2 regions of the Chryseobacterium subflavum genome follow, and region 2 is predicted to be linked to the other one. Evidence: riboswitches for the same ligand, from Rfam matches in the RefSeq annotation. Region 2 holds a riboswitch; the other holds the start of a gene.
The links. A riboswitch is a leader RNA that binds a small molecule or an ion and turns the genes downstream of it on or off. The one in region 2 is predicted to bind S-adenosylmethionine.
Positions count from the first base shown of each region.

Region 1 (3,219 bases), 810 kb from region 2:
TAATATTTTCCCCCGACAGGTGCAATAGTTTAATGGTATCGATCAAAGGCAAACCTGCTCCCACATTGGTTTCGTAAAGGTATCGCCTGTTATTTTTATTCAACGTATATCTTAGTTTACGATATTCTTCTATTGGAAGGGTATTGAAAATCTTGTTGGAAGATACAAGATCAAATCCGTTCTCAGCTAAAGCATGATAATTCTTAACAAAATCCTTACTCGCCGTATTATCAACCACAATAAGATTCTCCAGCTGATTCTCTCTGGAGAAACTGATCAGTTCATCAACATTGGAAGGGTTTTCAGCAACTAAAACCTCATCATTCCAATTATGACCAAAACCTTTTTTATTGAATGCTATTTTTCTTGAATTAGCAACAGCCACTACTTTAAGATCTATTTTTTTCCGTCTCTTAATTTCTTCGGAAGATTCCAATACCTGGTCAATCAGAGTTTTACCCACATTCCCATGTCCAATGATTGCAAGATGAACGGTTTTAGGTTTTTTGGATATTTCAGATTCAATGATATTCTTAGTTTTCTCATCCTGAGAAGAGGTAACTACAATATTTACTCTTTTTTCACTTGCTATCTGATTCAGAAGCAAAGGAAAAACATTATTTCTTGCCAGTTCCGCCAGTATTTTATTAAAATCTTCAGCTACAAACCCCAGAACTGAAACGTTATTAATACTATAAATCTGAGATACTGCTCCTGATTTCCTTTCCGCTTCAAATTCCTCAATCAGACAATTAACCGCATTTTCAGAATCGTTTTCGTGAACCAAAATTGATATTCCGTTTTCTATAGCCTGTTGTGAGATCACTCCTACACTAATCCTGGCTAAAGTAAGTGCTTTAAAAATTCTACCGTCAATACCGATTTCCCCTAAGAAATCTTCTCCTTCAAATTTGATGATTGATCTGTTCTTTAAAAATTTTATTTCGTTAACATTTTTCATCTGTTCATTCTTTATTGTTTAGCTTTATTACAGGTTTCTTGTAATTGTTCAGTTTCTTTCTGTAATAAAATGGTTTTAATGATATTATTTAATTGTTTGTATTCCATTAGGAAGGCATCATGCCCGTGAACTGAGGTGATCTCGTGATAAGAAACATCCTTTTTTTTACCTTTCAGTTTTTCAAAACACATCCGGATTTCGGAAGCAGGAAAGAACAAATCTGTATCAACGGAGATCAAGTGCATTCGTGCCTGTACATTCTCCAGCCTTTCTTCCTCGGCATTAATGTTCATCAGCAAATGATTCATCAGTTGATAAGATTTTAAACTAAATCTTTCATTAAGAGCTTTTCCGTGATATTCAAGCCAATCTTCCGATTCAAGCTTATTTTTTGCGGTATTGTATTTATTTTGAAATCTGTCGTTTAAAGATTGTGGGGTTCTATAACATAGCATTGCATGGATTCTTGCCTTTTGTAACGGAGCGTCATTTCCATTTAATAAAAATTTCTGAACCATACATTGCGCATGCAGCCAATCATGAGTTCTGAAATCACAGGCAATGGGAATAAATACTTCTGCAAGTTCCGGGCGTTTAACCAGCATTTCCCATCCTATTCCTCCACCAAGAGAACCTCCGATAATCGCATATAGACTTTTAATGTTAAGTAATTCTAGCCCTTTTAAAAATATGCCTGCAATATCCGAAGGAGTAAACTCTTCATATTCTTCAATTAAAAAATCATCGTAACCATTTCCGGGAATATTGAAACACAAAACCGTATAGACATTGGTATCAACCACCTGGCCATCTCCTACTAATTGCTTCCACCAGCCATTTGTTCCCGATACATTGGAATTTCCCGTTAAAGCATGGTTGATTAAAATAACAGGTGCTGAAAACAGCTCTTTCCCGAAGGTCTGATAGCTCAACGGGATATTGCATTCCTTTCCGGAATTAGTTTGATACGAAAGATTAATATGTTTTAGTTCTGTTTTCAATTCTATTATACATTATTTATAATACAATTGAAAATGCCACAGGAAATGGCTGAAAAACTCAGTAAGTTATCTGTCCAAAAAATAATTTGGTAGAACGTAGCACCTTCTTCGCTTGCGCAAAGGGTTGCTAAGGTTTCATCGGGTCTAATCCCTCAACCTTTCTTGATAACATTTTCAATATTTGAATGATCGAATGGTGCAAAGATATAACATTTTATTTAATTTTTTCATGAAAAAAATAATTTATTCTGAAAATCCCTGTAATCATTATAGTTACAAGGATGTATTAAGAATTATTCAGATAGAAAAAATTGGAATTATTTTTCAAAAAAATTACCTTCGTAGTGAAAAATGATGAACTATGACTGCAGAAAAACAAAGATTACAGGATATAAAATGGAAAAACTGGGGGCCTTATGTAAGCAACAGACAATGGGGTAATGTTCGTGAGGATTATAGTCCCAATGGCAATGCGTGGAATTTCACCAATCATGATAAAGCTGAAAGTTATGCCTACCGTTGGGGTGAAGAAGGGATTGCCGGAATATCGGACACCAAACAGCTTTTTTGTTTCGCTCTTTCATTTTGGAACAAAAAGGACAAAATGATCAAAGAACGTTTTTTCGGATTGAGTAATCCCCAGGGCAATCATGGTGAAGATATCAAAGAGATCTTTTACTATCTGGACAACACGCCTACCCATAGTTATATGAAGATGGTGTATAAATATCCGATCCATGAATTTCCTTATGATCACCTGCTATCTGAAAACGGCAGACGAAGCAAAAAGGAAGCTGAATTTGAAATCTTTGATACCGGAATCTTTGATAATGATGAATATTTTGATATTTTCATCGAATACTGTAAAGCAGATGCTGAAGATTTTTTAGTCCGTATCACAGTTTGTAACAGGAGCCAAAACGACGCACCTATTGTTGTTGCTCCAACAGCCTGGTTCCGTAACAACTGGAAATGGGGATATAATACTTATAAAGGTCAGCTAAACGCCTCATACAACGGTTGTATTGATATTAACCATGATAGTATTTCCATCAAAAAATTCTATTCAAGAAATACCGGTGCCAAAAGTCTCTTTTGTGATAATGAAACCAATACACCTAAATTATACGGAGCTCCTTTAACAGATAACACCTATTTCAAGGATGGTATAAACGATCACATTATTCATAACTCCAATACCGTTAATCCGGAAAAAAGAGGTTCAAAAGCCGCTTTTGTGATTGAAGAAATTATTGG
Region 1 is NZ_JBVTMR010000002.1:905,373-908,591, reverse strand. It holds gene AC0INN_RS13475 (ACT domain-containing protein) at 1-961, opposite strand, end outside; gene AC0INN_RS13470 (alpha/beta fold hydrolase) at 973-1,962, opposite strand; SAM riboswitch class I at 2,026-2,134, opposite strand; gene AC0INN_RS13465 (MGH1-like glycoside hydrolase domain-containing protein) at 2,324-3,219, shown strand, end outside.
Region 1: it holds a riboswitch for S-adenosylmethionine, as region 2 does, so the genes downstream of both, AC0INN_RS13470 (alpha/beta fold hydrolase) here and AC0INN_RS09715 (TonB-dependent receptor plug domain-containing protein) in region 2, are expected to answer to the same signal.

Region 2 (3,219 bases):
ATTTTCAGCCCTTGATCCTAATGTGAAATCGAATTTTTTCAATTTAGCCTGGAACTCAAGATAGGTGGAAGCGGTCTGTCGTTGATAGTCCAGATTGGTCAAACCTCTGCTTTGGGTATCGAAGTTTTGTTTTTCATATAATCCACCGAAACTTACCTTTCCTCCATCAAGGATCTTGATTGGTTGCGAATAATCCACTTTAAAATTAGCAATTCTCATGTCAGATTCATTGTTCAGTAAAAGGCCATCCGAAAACCTTGGAAAGTTTTCGTTAGGATTGATGTAACTGATATCTCTGAAAATATTATTCTGATCAAATTTACTCGTTGATTTGGTATATCCGAACTGGAAATCCAGTTTTTGAGATTTATCACTAAAGCGTTTCTGATAGGTTATTACCGCTTCCTGTCTCAAATTATTCGTGTAAGCGGCATCAAATGCATGAAAATATCCTTCCCTGATACTGTCTTTAACAGGAATGTACGGTAGGTCAGCAAAACCGTTACTATCTGTGTAATTGCTGTTTTTATTATGATAGATATCGTAATTTAATAATAATCTGTCCTGTCCCAGATCAAATGTTAAGCCCGATTTCGCGAAATAACCACGGCCGATTCTATCCGTATTGCTTAATAATAAATCATTTTGATTCGAATTCAGCATACTTTCCCGATAGTTCTGTCCGATGTTCAGCTGCCATCCGAAATATTTATTACGGGCGTTTAAATTTAAAGAGTTGCTGGTTCTGCTTCTCAACTTACCGTAGTTGGTAAATGAATAATTTCCTGAATAAGTTGCCGTAAGATATTTATTGGCATTTTTGTTCGTAATGATATTCATAATTGCACCCCCGGAAGTTGCCGGGAATTCAGCGCCAGGTTGAGTGATCACTTCAATTCGGTCTACAGAATTGGCAGGCATCCCTTCCAAAAATGAATTGAGTTCATTGGAAGTAATGTTTAAAGGGCGTCCGTTAAGATAAACATCAAGGATCTTTCCCTGATACATCATACCGGCAATATCAGTAGACACCAGACCCGGAAGTTTTTTGATACCCTCTAAAACATTTCCGTTGTTCAGCTGGGGCTGTTCTGAAAAATCAAAAATAGTCCGGTCTGCTTTTTGTTCAACGGCTTTTTTAGTTTTGGTAATTACAACCCCTTCGATCTGCTTTTCCTTGACCTGGTTGTTGGTTTTTTCCTGAGCCTTTGTGACAATAATGCTTAAGGAAAATAAAACGAGTACAATTTTTTTCATAATGGTTTTTACTACTACTCAGTTAGACGTTTAAAATAAAAAAATGTTACAAGGAAAGTTTTTAGAGGGTTGTTTTATTCCATGAAATACCTCACAATAGAATATAATCATATTGCATCATCATACGGCTTGGTTTTGCGATTGATTTAAAAATTTTACAAATTATTTTTTTATTTGTAAAATAGTTATATCTTTGCCTCACAATTATCAAGAATCTCATAGATGGGATAGCAACCTGCAAAACAAGCAAGGTGCTGAAATAGATAAGCCGGCAAGCTCCGGAAAAAATGTTTTTCTATTCATTCCCATCTTACAATTTTTGTTTAAAATTTAAAATCAATGTTTAAGAACAGGGAAAATTACAGCACAATGAATTTGACTTTTTGCCCGGCAGATATCGAAGCAAAGCTTCTGTATGCTGGTGATCACTCATGGCATTTCGTGATGTGTATGTGTTGTTGTTCTTAGCCTCTGGTTTCTATTAACTAATAAAACCGTTTATCATTTTTCTTTTAGCCTTGTGTTTTCAAGGTTACAGGATACTTTTTGCTTAAAATTTTAAGCAAACAAAAAAATTATAACAAAAATTTAAAAATAAAACACATGCGCCATTTTAAAAATAGAAGTATCATTGCTTCGGCCACTTTAATTTCGACGTTTTACTTCGCCCAGTCTGATACTCTAAAATCAAAAAAAATCGATGAGGTTGTTCTTCTCGGTTCAAGAGGATCAGGTAGATCATTAACAGATACTCCGGTTCCGGTAGACGTTATTAACATTTCAAAAATATTGAAACAAAGCCCGGTTAATAATATAAGCCAGGCTCTAAACTATATTGTCCCTTCTTTTTCCTCCACATCGCATACTGTAAATGACGGGACGGATTTTGTGGATCCTGCACAATTGAGGGGTTTAGGTCCCGATCAGGTTTTAGTTTTACTTAATGGGAAAAGAAGGCATCAGTCTTCACTCATCAATGTAACCCTTACACCAGGTAGGGGTTCGGTGGGAACAGATCTTAATGCGATTCCTGCTTTTGCTTTGGATAAAATTGAAGTGCTTCGGGATGGTGCTTCTGCACAATACGGATCTGATGCTATTGCAGGAGTTGTCAATTTAGGTCTTAAAAAAAGATTGGGGTTATCCGGTCAGTTATTTTTGGGAGGATATGCTTCACCGGTTACCAACAATTTTTCCGGTGGACTGGATGGAGAAACCATCTCTTTAGACCTGAATTATGGATTCAAACTTGGAAAACAGGGTTTCTTCAATATTACCACATCAACACAATACCGGGATCCTTATTCCCGAGCTGGTGTGAGGAATGGCGATATATACAATGCCTATAATGCTATTAACTACAGGGCTGCTCAAGATGGGATAGATATAGACGGGCTTTATAAGAATATAAATAATACTTCCAATAGCCAGCAAATTATCAATACGATTAAACAATATGCAACAAAAGTAAATTATTTTTCATCTGATTTACAGAATAAAATTGCAAACGCCAATAACATTTCAACTTTACAGGGTTTATTAGGAGGGGATGTTACCAATGATGAACTTGCATATAGAGGACTTCAACGGAAAGACTTCAGTATCAGGGCAGGACAGTCGAAACTACAATCAGCCCAGGTATATTATAATTCGGAAATTCCGATTAATGATGACTGGAAGGTGTATTCTTTTGGAGGATATAGCTACAGGCTGGGGAATGCCGGAGGTTTTTTCCGTTTGCCTAATACCGAGAGAAATATCAATTTTATAACACCCAACGGATATCTGCCACAGATTGAGTCTACCATTAATGATTATTCATATGCAGCTGGGATCAAAGGAAAATGGAATGACTGGAATATAGATCTCAGTAACACTTTTGGAAAGAATACTTTCAAGTTTGGAGTTGTTAATACTTTTAATTCTTCATTGGTCAACAACTCTCCAAGAAGATTTGATGCA
Region 2 is NZ_JBVTMR010000002.1:98,129-101,347, reverse strand. It holds gene AC0INN_RS09720 (outer membrane beta-barrel family protein) at 1-1,257, opposite strand, end outside; SAM-I-IV-variant riboswitch at 1,457-1,555, shown strand; gene AC0INN_RS09715 (TonB-dependent receptor plug domain-containing protein) at 1,861-3,219, shown strand, end outside.